Regions from separate parts of the Specibacter sp. NPDC057265 genome, predicted to be linked through region 3. Evidence: predicted binding sites of a transcription regulator. Region 3 holds the regulator's gene; each other region holds the start of a gene.
What was found. Region 3 encodes HrcA, which represses chaperone genes, less so after heat shock. Its sites were predicted from a motif close to TTNGCACTCGNNNNNNNCGAGTGCNAA; they were not measured.
Positions count from the first base shown of each region.

Region 1 (4,795 bases), on a different contig from region 3:
CCATTGCCATCCCCCTGTGCCTGGGAGCCGGCATCCTGCTGCTGCTCAACGCCAAGCGGCTGAACGTCATTGCCCTGGGTGCGGACACGGCCAACAACCTGGGACTGAACCACCGCGCCGAGGTGATGCGGGTGTTGTTCCTGGTCTCGATCCTGATGGCCACCTCCACGGCCCTGGTGGGGCCCATGACCTTCCTGGGCTTCCTGGTGGCCACCCTGGCGTACCAGCTGGCGGACAGCTACGACCACAAATATGTTTTCCCCGTGGCGGTGCTGGTGGGCTTTGTGGTGCTCTCCGGGGCCTACTTCGTCATGAAAAACATCTTCTATGCCCAGGGTGTGGTCTCCATCCTCATTGAGGCCGTGGGCGGAACGCTCTTCCTGTTCTTCATACTCCGAAAGGGACGCCTGTGATCACGCTGACCGATGTTTCCAAAAGCTACAGCAGTGAAGTCTCCATTGGCCCGGTGACCTTGCAGATCCCCTCCGGCGGCATCACAGCCCTGGTGGGTCCCAACGGGGCCGGCAAGTCCACCCTGCTGACCATGATTGGCCGGCTTCTGGGCCTGGACGCCGGTGCCATTGAAATTGCCGGCTATGACGTTTCCAGCACCTCATCCAAGGACCTGGCCAAAATTGTGGCCATCCTGCGCCAGGAAAACCACTTTGTGGCGAGGCTGACGGTTCGCCAACTGGTGGGTTTTGGCCGCTTTCCACACTCCCGCGGCCGGTTGAACCGCGCAGATGAGGAAATCATCAGCCGCTCCATCGACTTTTTGAACCTGAACGAGCTGGAGAACCGCTACCTGGACCAGCTCTCCGGCGGCCAGCGCCAGCGCGCCTACGTGGCCATGGTGTTGGCACAGGAGACCGACCATGTGCTGCTGGATGAACCGCTCAACAACCTGGACATGAAGCATTCGGCTCAAATGATGCAAATGCTGCAAAGGGCCGCCCAGGAACTGGGCCGCACGGTGGTCATAGTTTTGCACGACATTAATTTTGCCGGGCACTACGCCGACCACATTTGCGCCGTCAAGGACGGTTTGGTGGTGGAATTTGGCACTCCGGCGCAAATCATGAACGACGAGGTGCTCAGCCGGGTCTTTGACACCCCCGTGCAGGTCATCGACGGCCCCCGCGGGCCGCTGGCCGTCTACTACTGACCCCTTAGCTGTCCTTGCGGATCCAGCGGAACGAAAGCCGGCACAGGATCAATCCCACCACCAGCCACCCGGCCAAGACAGCCGCCATCAGTTCCAAGTTCCAGGCGCCACCTGGCTCCAGAGATTGAAAACCCTCCGGCAGGAACACCGAGCGCATGCCCTGGGCCATCCATTTGAGTGGGAAGATGCTGGCAAAATTCTGCAGCCATGACGGCAGTTGCGAGAAATCCAAATAGACCCCTGAGATGAACTGCAGCAGCAGCACAATGGGGATCACCACGGCAGTTGCGCTTTTGCCTGTGCGGGGGAGTGCGGAGAGTGCAATGCCCAACACGCAGCTGGTGATGACGCCAAGCACAAACACCCAGGCAAAGGTGGCCCATTTGCCGGCTTCGGTGGGAAAGTCCACATTGAAAACCACTTTTGCCACCAGCAGGAGCAGCGCCACCTGGAAGGTGGCGCTGATGAACACCATCCCAATCTTGCCCATGAAGTAGGAAAAGACCGGCAAAGGCGTGCCGCCGAGCCGTTTGAGGGTGCCGTCGCTTTTTTCCGCGGCAATGTCCACGGCAAGGTTTTGCACACCACTGAGCAGCATGCCGGCCGCCACCATCCCGGGCACATAGAAGGCCGCCAGCGAAATTCCGCCGCTGCCATCCGGGCTGGTGCCAACATTGCCGCTGTTGCTGAAGGCCACGGCAAAGATGGAGAGCATCATGATGGGAAACAGGAAGGTGAAGAACACCGAGTCCCCCGCCGGAAATACAGCTTCAATTCCAAGGCGGTGCGGGAGGCACCCAACCGCAGGGTTCTCATGCCTGCCTTCCTGCCAGCGGCCCGGAAACCGTGCCTTGTCCCGCCCGGCTGCTGCCCACCATGTCCAGGTAGATGTCCTCCAGGGTGGGCCGGGTGATTTCCAATGCCTCCACTTCGCCGCCGTGCTGGGCATGGAGCCGGGCGGCGAGCGCCGCCGGTTCCACGGTGCGTTCCACGTGCGTCACCCCGTCCTGGCGCCACCGCACCAAGGGAACCTTTGCCTCGGCGCCGCCAATGTCCGCAATGGCCCCAATGTCCACCAGCTTGCCGCCCACAATGATCCCTGCCCGGTCCGCCAAGGTGGCCGCCTCGTCCAAATAATGCGTGGTGAGCAAAATCGTGGTGCCCTCGGCTTTGAGCTGGTTCACCAAATCCCAAAACTGCCGTCTGGCTTCTGGGTCAAAACCCGTGGTGGGTTCATCCAGGAACAAAAGCTTGGGTCTGCCAATGATGCCCAGGGCCACATCGGCCCGGCGCCGCTGCCCGCCGGAGAGTTTGCTGAGGCGGGTGTTGGCCTTCGCCCCCAGGCCCACGGCTTCAATGACTGCCCCCACGTCCCGCGGCCGGGGGTAGTAGCCGGCAAAGTGTTTGAGCTGTTCCAGCACTGTGACGTTGTCGCTCGCACCCGAAGACTGCAGCACAATGCCCAATTGGGACTTCCAGGCCAGGCCGCCATGTGCCGGGTCGCTGCCCAGCACGCTCACCTCGCCGCCGCTGCGGTCACGGTAGCCTTCCAAAATTTCAATGGTGGTGCTTTTGCCTGCACCATTGGGACCCAGGAGCGCAAAGGTTTCCCCGGCTTCAATGTCGAAGCTGACGCCGTCGACGGCCAGCATGGCGCCATAGGACTTCTTCAGATCGCGCACATGGACCAGGCTTGTAGTCATAGGCATATTGTCGCAGTCTGCCGCCATCCGGGCACTGTCCAAAGGAGCCGGCAGCCAATGTGACGGCTGCGCTGGCAGCGAAACCGGCCCCGGCGCCACGGCACATTCCACAGCCAATCTGGCACTCGCCTTGACCGAGTGCTAATCCATTCCCTAGAGTCGGAGTTAGCACTCCCACCCTGAGGGTGCCAACTGTTTATCCTTTGGGCCATGAAGGCACCACCGGCACCGCGACGACGGTGGGCGGCCTTCGCGCGTGGCCCAGGGGACTGCCAGCCATCCATAGAATTTACGTGTGAAGGAGAGGTCCGAGTGTCGGTCTCTATTAAGCCTCTTGAGGATCGTATTGTTGTTCGCCAGCTCGAAGCAGAGCTGACCACCGCCTCCGGTCTGGTGATCCCGGACACTGCCAAGGAAAAGCCCCAGGAGGGCGAAGTTGTGGCAGTTGGACCGGGCCGTGTTGATGACAACGGCAACCGCGTCCCGATCGATGTTGCCGTGGGCGACGTCGTCATTTACTCCAAGTACGGTGGAACCGAGGTGAAGACCGGTGGCGAAGAGCTCCTGGTCCTCTCGGCCCGCGACGTACTCGCCATCGTCGTCAAGTAACGAATCCTTTTTCGTCACTACAACACGTCTGTAAGGGCACCCGCGCCGACACCTGTCACCGAGCCATGGTTCGGCACTGAACAGTTGCCCAGGATTCTTGGGATCCGGCGCGGGGCCTTTGCGTGAAAGGACAATTTGAATGGCAAAGCAGCTTATATTCAACGATGATGCCCGCAAGTCCCTCGAGGCCGGCATCAACAAGTTGGCGGACACCGTCAAGGTGACCCTCGGCCCGCGCGGCCGCAACGTGGTGCTCGACAAGAAGTGGGGCGCCCCCACCATCACCAACGACGGCGTGACCATTGCCCGTGAGGTGGAGCTGGAAGACCCCTACGAGAACCTTGGCGCCCAGCTGGCCAAGGAAGTTGCCACGAAGACCAACGATGTTGCCGGTGACGGCACCACCACGGCCACCGTCCTGGCACAGGCACTGGTCAAGGAGGGCCTGCGCAACGTTGCCGCCGGTGCCGCCCCCGGCGAGCTCAAGCGCGGCATCCAGATTGCAGTGGAGGCCGTTGCTGCCCGCCTGCTGGAAAACGCCCGCCCGGTGGCCGGTGGCCAGGTGGCGGAAGTTGCCGCCATCTCGGCGCAGAGCCAGGAAATTGGCGACCTGCTCGCCGAGGCGTTCGACAAGGTGGGCAAGGATGGTGTGATCACCATTGAAGAGTCCTCCACCACCTCCACCGAACTGGTCCTGACCGAGGGCATGCAGTTCGACAAGGGCTACCTGTCCCCGTACTTCGTCACCGACGCGGAACGCCAGGAAGCCGTCATGGAAGACGCGCTGGTTCTGATCAACCAGGGCAAAATCTCCAACCTGCAGGAATTCCTGCCGTTGCTGGAAAAGGCGCTTGCCGCCAACAAGCCCTTGTTCATCATTGCCGAGGATGTTGACGGCGAGGCGCTCTCCACCTTGATCGTCAACCGTCTGCGCGGCACGCTGAACGTTGTTGCCGTCAAGGCTCCGGGCTTCGGCGACCGCCGCAAGGCCATGCTGCAGGACATTGCGATCCTGACCGGCGCCCAGGTTGTCTCCCCGGAGATTGGCCTGTCCCTGGACCAGGTTGGCCTTGAAGTGCTGGGTACGGCCCGCCGCATCACTGTCACCAAGGACAACACCACCATTGTTGACGGTGCCGGCACGGCCGACGACGTGGCAGCCCGCGTTGCCCAGCTGCGTGCGGAGCTTTCACGCACGGATTCGGACTGGGACAAGGAAAAGCTGCAGGAGCGTCTGGCCAAGCTGGCCGGCGGCATTGGCGTGATCAAGGTTGGCGCAGCCACCGAGGTTGAGCTGAAGGAAAAGAAGCACCGTATT
Region 1 is NZ_JBHUYE010000008.1:122,564-127,358, reverse strand. Features, by position in the region: gene ACFUCV_RS08310 (iron chelate uptake ABC transporter family permease subunit) at 1-413, shown strand, start outside; gene ACFUCV_RS08305 (ABC transporter ATP-binding protein) at 410-1,165, shown strand; gene ACFUCV_RS08300 (ABC transporter permease) at 1,170-1,910, opposite strand; gene ACFUCV_RS08295 (ATP-binding cassette domain-containing protein) at 1,978-2,868, opposite strand; gene groES (co-chaperone GroES) at 3,181-3,477, shown strand; gene groL (chaperonin GroEL) at 3,617-4,795, shown strand, end outside.
Region 1: groES (co-chaperone GroES) is a predicted target of HrcA. The motif match lies at 2,987-3,013, and genes of this name have one in related genera.

Region 2 (4,795 bases), on a different contig from region 3:
ATTGCCTGTGTTGCGCTTAACCTTCCCTTGTCCCCTGGTGGTGGCGCAGGCGCCACTGCCCCTGATGGCGCAGCCACAGGGAGCTGCGCAGGGAACTGCCGCTGCTGGCGACGCTGCGGTAGCTCAACAGGACGGCATCCTGGTCAAGCTGGGCCAGCGAGAGGACCTGCATGTCCACGGGGGTGAAGTCCTCCTGGCGAAACTTTGCCAACATTTCCTCGCGGGACCAGTGGCGCCCGGAAACGCCGATCTCCTCAAAGTCCGGGTGCAGCAGTTCCCCCACGCGCAGCGGGTCCGTGCGGACAAAGGGATCGAGCAGTTCGCGTTCCAGCGCCACCACTTCGGCAAGTGGGCCCGGGCCACCGGGGCCAAAGGCCGGGTCCAACTCGTCTTCCAGCAGGGAAAACAGATCCGACTGCCCGGGCCCGCCGTGGTATCCACCCGTCGGTGCCGCCCCGACCGCTCCCGCCCCCGGGGCGGCGGGGACGGTGACAAAATCCAGGGTGGGGGGATCGGCCGCGGTGGCACCTGGAAAGCCTGGTCCGCGCAGTGGTTCCCTTTTGGCCTGGAAGGCAGTGGCGGCTTCACGGGCCCTGATGTCGGCGGCTTCATTGAGCTCATGGCCGGCGTGGCCCTTGACCCATTCGAAGGTGTACGTGCGACCCTTGATGGCGGCGTCAATGTCTTTGAGCAGCTCAACATTAAGCACTGGCTTGCCGTCGGATTTGCGCCAGCCCTTGCGCTTCCAGCCCGGCATCCATTTGGTGATGGCGTTGATGACGTATTGGCTGTCGCACAGAATGTGCAGCGGCTCCTGCGGCATGTGCGCGGTGGCACGGAAAAGATCCAGCACAGCCATGAGTTCACCCATGTTGTTGGTTCCATGCGGCCAGCCGCCAGCGGCCCAGCAGTCCCCATCCACGTACCAGGCCCATCCTGCGGGCCCGGGATTTCCTAAAGCCGAACCGTCGGCGGCAGCAACAATTGTCATGGAACCATACTTTCAGACTTGACAGGGCATTAAATGCCATGGGCGCCCCCTCCCGCAGTGGAAGGAAGCGCCCGTGGCAGCAAAGGGGTTTATGGGCCCCAGGGATGGGTGCTAGAAGCCGCCCATGCCACCCATTTCGTCGCCGCCACCGGCAGCCGGCGCAGCCTTTTCAGGCTTGTCGGCCACAACGGCTTCGGTGGTGAGGAACAGTCCGGCAATGGAGGCCGCATTCTGCAGGGCAGAGCGGGTCACCTTTACCGGGTCGTTGACGCCTGCGGCGAGCAGGTCCTCGTAGATGCCTGTTGCAGCGTTCAGGCCGTGGCCGGTGGGCAGTCCGCGGACCTTGTCCACGACCACGCCGGGCTCCATGCCTGCGTTGAAGGCAATCTGCTTCAACGGGGCATCAATGGCAACCTTGACAATGTTCGCGCCAGTGGCTTCGTCACCGGTGAGCTGCAGGCCTTCAAAGGCCTTCACGCCGGCCTGGATCAAGGCCACGCCACCGCCGGGGACAATGCCCTCTTCCACAGCTGCCTTGGCGTTGCGCACTGCATCTTCAATGCGGTGCTTGCGCTCCTTGAGCTCAACTTCGGTTGCGGCACCGGCCTTGATGACTGCAACGCCGCCGGCCAGCTTGGCCAGGCGTTCCTGCAGCTTCTCACGGTCGTAGTCCGAGTCGGAGTTTTCAATCTCGGCACGGATCTGGGCCACGCGTCCTGCAATGGCTTCGGCGTCGCCGGCACCATCGACAATGGTGGTCTCGTCCTTGGTGATGACAACCTTGCGGGCCTTGCCCAGCAGGTCAAGGGTGGTGTTTTCCAGCTTCAGGCCCACTTCCTCGGCGATGACCTGGCCACCGGTGAGAATGGCAATGTCGGCCAGCTGGGCCTTGCGGCGGTCGCCAAAGCCGGGGGCCTTGACTGCAACGGACTTGAACAGGCCGCGGATCTTGTTCACGATCAAGGTGGCAAGGGCTTCGCCTTCAACGTCTTCGGCGATGATCAGCAGCGGCTTGTTCGACGCCATGACCTTCTCCAGCACTGCCACAAGATCCTTGACGCTGGAGATCTTGGAGTTGACGATCAGGATGTACGGGTCTTCAAGAACCGTTTCCTGGCGCTCGGTGTCGGTGACGAAGTAGGCGGAAATGTAACCCTTGTCGAAGCGCATGCCTTCGGTGAGTTCCAGTTCCAGGCCGAAGGTGTTGGACTCCTCGACCGTGATGACACCTTCCTTGCCAACCTTGTCCAAAGCCTCGGCAATGAGGGCGCCAATTTCGGGATCGCCGGCGGAGATTGACGCCGTGGCAGCAATCTCTTCCTTGGTCTCGATTTCCTTGGCGGAGGCCAGCAGCTGCTCAATGACGGCTGCAACAGCCTTCTCGATGCCGCGCTTCAGCGACAGCGGGTCGGCACCGGCAGCTACGTTGCGCAGGCCTTCCTTGACCAAGGCCTGTGCCAGGACGGTGGCTGTGGTGGTGCCGTCACCGGCAATGTCGTCAGTCTTCTTGGCGACTTCCTTGACCAGCTCGGCGCCGATCTTCTCGTAAGGGTCGTCGAGTTCAATTTCCTTGGCGATGGAGACACCATCGTTGGTGATGGTGGGGGCACCCCACTTCTTTTCCAGAACAACGTTGCGACCGCGCGGGCCCAAGGTTACCTTGACGGCGTCGGCGAGGATGTTCAATCCACGCTCAAGACCGCGGCGTGCCTCTTCATCAAATGCAATGAGCTTGGCCATGGAGGCTTCAGTCCTTTCGGGACAGTCATTTTCGGATACACAAACCCCATGTGGTGCCCGCGACGGACGGCTTGGTGAGGACCGCTTTCTTTACGGCCCGCAACGAAGCCTCACCCCATGGAGATAATTCTTTACCCTGGTGGCGGCAGCCGGCTAAAAATTAGCAGTCGCCCCCTCAGAGTGCTAACTCAATAATTAGCACTCGACACTCAAGAGTGCAAGCGCGGCGCGGACTATGTGCTTGCGGCGAACGGTCCCTTCAAGCCTTTCAGAGGTCCCCTCAGGCGCCCGGGCCCAGGACCACAGCCAGCGGCAGGCCAAGGTCGGCGGTTTCCAGCACCGTGGGGATCCCCAACAAGGCCGCCAGTGCCTGGGCATTGGCCGTCTGGGTGGCGTCCTGATAGAAAATGACCGAACCGCCCTGCGGCTGTCCTGCCCAGTTGGCTGACGCCGAGACGGTCCAACCATTGGTGGTGACGGTTGCGGCATAGCGGGCAGCCAGGCCGGAGACGCCCGTGGCGTTGTAAATCGCAACGGGCACGGCCGGGTCCACCACTGCAGTGGGCTCCGGGGACGGGGTGGGTGAAGGTGCTGCGGAGGGGGTGGGCGCCACGCTCGGGGCGGCTGTGGTTTCGGCCGCGGTGGCCTCCGGAGTGCTTGCTGGAGCTGCGGCGCTGCTCTGGGCCGCCAGCAGGGGCGCGGAGGACCCCGCATCCGGGGTGTCCAGCAGCCGGGGCAATGCAAAGAACGCCACCAGGCCCACACACAGGGCAGCCACTCCCACCATCAGGATGGGAAGCAAGGAACGTTGGGGCAGTTCCATGGTTGCCCGGTGGACGCCATGGCGTGCCGAACTCTCCGGGACGTCGTCGAATTCATCCCGCGGGTAATTACTCATAGTGCAGTTGTGTCCTTGTGGGTGCTTGGGGGGACCGGTCTGTCAGTTGCCCAGTCGGCGGGCTGACCGGGCCTGTTGGCGCGACACACGTAGTCTACGCAGGCGCTTGACCAGCATGGGGTCGTAGGCCAGCGCCGCCTCCGTGTCAATCAAGGCATTGAGCACTTGATAGTAGTGCACGGCTGAAAGGTCAAATTTTTCCCGGATCGCTTGTTCCTTGGCGCCGGCGTATTTCCACCACTGCCGCTCCAAGTCCAGCATCTGCTCATCGCGGGAACTCAGGGACTCCGCCGCGGCCGGGCTGCCGGGATCCTGCCCTTGGGGGGCTGCTTCAGTCACGCCTGCCCCCTCCCTGAAAAAATCCCTGCACCAACATGAACGTGCCTCTGCCATAAATCAGCCTGCCCTGTCAATGATAAGTGTGAATCACAGCGCTGTCATTCGGGCATGGGCCACAATGGGATTCATGGACAACTTCCCGCCCCCCGCCAACCGCCCCGCGCCCCCTGCAGAAGAGCTGGCGGCGCTGGCCACGCTGCAGTCGGATCCCCTGGCCCTGATGGCCCCCGACTGGGCGCAGACGCTGCATGCCCATGAGCCCACCTTGCGCCGCCTGGGGGCCATGTTGGTCCAGGAGTACGACGCCGGCACCTCCTTCCTGCCCCGTCCCAGCCAGGTGTTGCGCGCCCTGCAGACCCCCTTGGCTGCGGTGAAGGTGCTCATTGTGGGACAGGATCCCTACCCCACTCCAGGGCATTCGGTGGGCTTGGCTTTTTCGGTGGATAAATCCACCCGCCCCCTCCCCCGCAGCCTGAACAACATTTACAAGGAACTGGCCAGCGACCTGGGCATCGTCCCGGCAGCCCACGGCGACCTCAGCGCCTGGGCCGGGCAGGGCGTGCTCCTGCTCAACAGGGTGCTGACAGTGGCGCCTGGAGCAACGGGCTCGCACCGCCGCCGGGGGTGGGAAGAAATCACCGATGCGGTGATTGCCGCCCTGGCCGCACATGCGCAGCCGCTGGTAAGTGTGCTGTGGGGCAGGGATGCCCAGCGCCTGGCACCGCTTTTGGCGGGCACGGCCGTCATTGAGTCCGCCCATCCCAGCCCCCTGTCGGCGTCGCGGGGCTTCTTTGGCTCACGCCCCTTCAGCCGCACCAATGATCTGC
Region 2 is NZ_JBHUYE010000003.1:87,497-92,291, reverse strand. Features, by position in the region: gene ACFUCV_RS03575 (RNase H family protein) at 17-991, opposite strand; gene groL (chaperonin GroEL) at 1,103-2,731, opposite strand; gene ACFUCV_RS03565 (LytR C-terminal domain-containing protein) at 3,012-3,629, opposite strand; gene ACFUCV_RS03560 (DUF3263 domain-containing protein) at 3,672-3,968, opposite strand; gene ACFUCV_RS03555 (uracil-DNA glycosylase) at 4,096-4,795, shown strand, end outside.
Region 2: groL (chaperonin GroEL) is a predicted target of HrcA. The motif match lies at 2,892-2,918, and genes of this name have one in related genera.

Region 3 (4,795 bases):
GGGGGCGCCACCGTGGGGGCCAGCTACCTCGACGGCACCGTGTCACTGGCCAATGGACCGGGGCAGCTCGGCGGCTTTTCCTTTACGCTGCTGCCGCCGCCGGGCCGCTACGAACTGGCCGTGTACATCGATGACCCGGCCATGCCTGGCATCCGTCGGGGCCTGGACACCAAGATCGTGAACATCACCAAGCCCTGATGGGGCGGCGGCAGGCTGTCAGGGCCAGCGGCCCAGTTCCTGGTTGAGCACCACCACCGCGGCAGGACCCGCAGTGGAGGAACGCAGCACATGGTGGCCCAGCAGTGCCGTGCGGGCCCCCGCGGCGACAAATGCCGCCACCTCGGCCGGGCTGATGCCACCTTCGGGGCCCACCACCATGAGCACCTTGGCCGGACGCTCCGGCCGCTCCCGGGCGGAGCTCCAGGCGCGGGCCACCGCCGCCACGGGGTCTTTGGCCTCCTCGTGCAGGATCAAGGCCAAATCAGCGTCGGCAATGAGTTCACACACCCCTGCCGTGCCGGCCAGGGACCCCAGCTGCGGAATGGTGGCGCGGCGGGCCTGCTTCGCGGCGGCGGTGACAACCTGCCGCCATTTCTCCTGCCCCTTGAGCGCCTTGTCCAACTTCCAACGGACAATGGACCGTTCCGCCTGCCAGGGCACCACGGCATCAATGCCCAGCTCGGTGGCCATTTCAATGGCCAGCGCGTCACGGTCGCCCTTGGCCAGGGCCTGCACCAAGGTCAAGGTGGGCGTCGGAGCCGGCTCGTGCACGACCTGGTGCACCAGCACCGTCAGCACCCCGGGGGCCGCTTCAGCCACCGTGCAGCCCAGACGCAGCCCGGCGCCGTCGCAAAGGTCCACCGCCTCACCGGCGGAAAGCCGCTTCACGGTGGTGGCGTGCCGGCCTTCCGCGCCGGCCAGGGCAAAACGTTCCCCGGGCACCAGCGGGCCCAGCTCCGCGGCGGCTGCGTAGAAGACCGGATTGGACATGGTTTAGAGGTTGCCCAGCTTGTCGCGCAGACGGGCAAAGACGCCGCCGCTGGAGACCAGCCTGCCCTCGGTGAAGCCTTCGCCGCGCAGGGCCGCAAGCTGCTTCAACAGTGCCTCCTGCTCGGCGTCGACCTTGGTGGGGGTTTCCACATGGATGTGCACCTTCAAGTCCCCGCGGCCCGCGCCGCGCAGGTGTGTGACGCCCAGGTTGCGCAGGTTGACCACTTCACCGGACTGCGTGCCGGACTTGATGCTGATGGGCTGCTCGCCGTCGAAGGTGTCAAAGCTCAGTTCGGTGCCCAGCGCCGCAGCCGTCATGGGCACGCTGAGGGTGGCGTGCAGGTCATCGCCTTCGCGCATGAACTCGGGATCATTGGCGACCTTCATCTCCACGTAGAGGTCACCGGCGGGACCCCCGGCGGGGCCGGCTTCACCCTGTCCGCCGAGCTGGATGCGGGTGCCGGTGCTGACGCCGGCGGGGACCTTGATGGTCAGGCTGCGGCGGTTGCGCACCCGGCCCTCACCCATGCACTCGTTGCAGGGGTCCAGGATCATGGTGCCAAAGCCCTGGCAGGAGTTGCAGGTGGCCAAGGTCATGACATTGCCCAAAATGGACCGCATGGGGCGCTGGATCTGTCCGCTGCCGTGGCAGACGTCGCAGGTGGTGGGGTGCGTGCCGGGGCGGCAGCAGCCGCCGTCGCAGGTGGGGCAGGTGACGGCGGTGTCAATCTCCAGTTTCTTGTTGACGCCGAAAACGGCCTCCTTCAGTTCCACGCGGACCGTGATCAAGGCGTCCTGGCCGCGGCGGGTGCGCGAGGCCGGACCGCGGCCGCCGCCACCACCGCCGCCGCCACCGCCAAAGAAGGTTTCGAAGATGTCCTGGAAGGCGAAGCCGTCGGCTCCGCCACCGCCGCCGCCGCCGTTGCTGCTGCCGTTTTCATTCCCGGTGGTGTCGTAGACGCGGCGCTTCTGCGGGTCCGAAAGCACCTCGTAGGCGTGTGTGACGGCCTTGAACCGGTCCTGCGCATCGGGGGCGTCGTTGACGTCGGGGTGCAGCTTGCGGGCAAGCTTGCGGTAGGACTTCTTAATTTCCTCGGCGGTGGCGTCACGCGAGACGCCCAGGGTGTCGTAGTGGTTCAAAGTGCTGCTCTCTTTACATGGATGGGCGGCTGGTCAGCCGGCCAAAATTCTGGACAAGTATTGTGCCACTGCGCGCACGCTGGACATGGTGTTGGGATAGTCCATCCGCGTGGGTCCCACCACGCCGAGCTTGGCGCTCTCGCCGGGGCCGTAGGTGCTGGCGACCACCGATGCCTCGGCCAGGGAATGATGCGGGTTTTCCCGGCCAATGACCACTGCCATGCCCAGGGAGTCCTGCGCCATGGCTTCAAGCAGGCGCAACAGCACCACCTGCTCCTCCAAGGCGTCCAGGACCGGACCAATGCTCAGTGGAAAGTCGTGGTTGGAGCGGGCCAGATTGGCCGTGCCCGCCATGACAATCCTGTCATCCCTGGCATGCTGGGCCAGCGCAGCCAGGCCCTGCGCCAGACGCATTGCCGGGCCCTGCAGCACCGGGGGGACGGTTTCAAAGGTGGCCGCAGCCACCGCGGGGATCTTCGCCACCGCCAATCCGTTCAAGGCAGCCAGAAAGGTCTGCCGCAGACCGGCCAGGGCGTCGTCGTCAACGTCGGTGCCCGCGTCAATGACTGTCTGCTCCACCTTGCCGGAGGCCAAAATGAGCACCACCAGCACCTGCCGGGCGGCCAGGGAGACGAATTCTATGTGCCGCACGGTGGCCGTGGCCGAACGCGGGTACTGCACCACCGCCACCTGGTTGGTCAGCTGGGCCAGGGCCCGCACCGTGCGCTCGAGCACGTCGTCGAGGTTGGTGGAACCTTCCAGCAATACCGAGATGGCACGGCGTTCAGCCGCCGAGAGCGGCTTGACGCTGGAAAGCTGGTCGACAAAGAGCCGGTAGCCCTTGTCGGTGGGGATGCGCCCGGAACTGGTGTGCGGGGCAATGATCAGCCCTTCTTCCTCCAGCGCCGCCATGTCATTGCGGATGGTGGCGCTGGACACGCCCAGGTGGTGGCGCTCCACCAGCGCCTTGGAGCCGACGGGTTCGCGGGTGTGCACGTAATCTTCCACAATGGCCCGCAAAACCTCCAGCTTGCGCGGTTCACTCATGCTCAACACCTCCCTCGGCCGCCTGCGGAATTTGGCAGTTTCAACATTTAGCACTCTACCGAACCAAGTGCCAATTCTAGTACCTTTGAGCCGTCCTTCACAGCCGCACCGGTGGGTCCCTGGTCCGTGGCTGGCGTGTCCGCGGGCTCCCTGTGGCCGGGAGCAGCAGTTAGCATGGACTTTGCCGCCACGCCACGTTCGCTCCGAGCGTTGGCCCCATTCTTTTGCGAAGTGAAGGTTCCCAACGTGCATGACAACCAGTGGGGTCCGCAGGACCTCAGCGCCCCGGCCCCGCGGACGCTTCGCAAGGTGCAGGCCCGGTCCGGCCTGGTTCTGGAGGACGTCCAGACGGGGTGGGTCGGTGCCGTGGTCCGTTTGGAAAAGTCCGGCGGCATGCACATTGTGGAACTGGCCGACAGGCGTGAAAAAATCCGTGCCTTCCCGCTGGGTTTTGGCTTTCTGCTCGAAGGCGAACCGGTGGAACTGGTGGCTCCCACAGTGGCCGTGGCTCCGTCTAGGCAGCGCACCGCCTCCGGCTCGGTCAAGGTCGCCGATGTCCGGGCCAAGGTGGCAAAGGCCAGCCGCATCTGGGTGGAAGGCAAGCACGACGCCGAACTGGTGGAGAAGGTCTGGGGGGACGATCTGCGGGTGGAGGGCATAGTGGTTGAACCGTTGCGCGGCATTGACGATCTCAACGCAGCCGTGGCGGCCTTCGCCCCCGGGCCCCACCGCCGCCTGGGAATATTGGTGGACCACCTGGTGCCCGGCTCGAAGGAAAGCCGGATTGTGGCCAATCTCATGCAGGCCCCCGGTGTGCGCGGGCACGTGCTGGTGGTGGGCCACCCCTATGTGGATGTCTGGCAGGCCATCAGGCCGGCTGTTCTGGGCATTCCGGCTTGGCCTGTCATTCCGCGCGGCGTGGAGTGGAAAAAGGGAATTCTGCAGGCCTTTGGCTGGCCGCACAGCACCGCCGAGGATGTGGGGCTGGGGTGGCAGCGGCTGTTGTCGCGGGTCAATTCCTACGCCGACCTGGAGGCGTCCCTGCTGGGACGGGTGGAGGAAGTCATTGACTTCCTCACCGCACCAGTATCCTAGAGGCAGGGCCTGCCGCTGGCGGACCCTGTAGTTTTCGCTTGTTGAAAGGCCTGCCATAGTGAGTTTCCCTGTTCCGCAAGGCGCCTCCCCGGGCCCGCTGACCCCGGCCGAGGACAGGCAATGGGCTTTTCTTGCGCACTGCGGCGGCATTCTTGGCTGCATCCCGGCGTTCGTCATTTACAAGACCTTCGGCGCACGCGGGCCCTTTACCGCCCAGGAGTCCTTTGAGGCGCTGAACTTCACCCTGCCACCGACCATCCTGGCGGTGCTGTTGAATGTGGTGGGGCTGGCGGTCTCCTTCGTTGATCCCGGGCTGGGTTCCCTGTTTGCCCTGCTGGCGATTTTGCTGTGGGTGTTTTTGACTGTCTTTTCAGTCATTGCGGCGGTCCGGGTCAACCGTGGCCAGCCCTACCGTTACGCCTTGAATCTGCGGCTGCTGAAATAGCGGCGCGGGCCCGGAAACGTCAGTCCAGCAGTGCCCGGGTCACGGCGTCGCCCAACAGCCGGCCCTTGAGCGTGAGCA
Region 3 is NZ_JBHUYE010000026.1:4,340-9,134, reverse strand. Features, by position in the region: gene ACFUCV_RS13950 (GerMN domain-containing protein) at 1-198, shown strand, start outside; gene ACFUCV_RS13945 (16S rRNA (uracil(1498)-N(3))-methyltransferase) at 217-990, opposite strand; gene dnaJ (molecular chaperone DnaJ) at 994-2,130, opposite strand; gene hrcA (heat-inducible transcriptional repressor HrcA) at 2,164-3,177, opposite strand; gene ACFUCV_RS13930 (DUF3097 domain-containing protein) at 3,409-4,272, shown strand; gene ACFUCV_RS13925 (DUF4870 domain-containing protein) at 4,331-4,717, shown strand; gene hemW (radical SAM family heme chaperone HemW) at 4,737-4,795, opposite strand, start outside.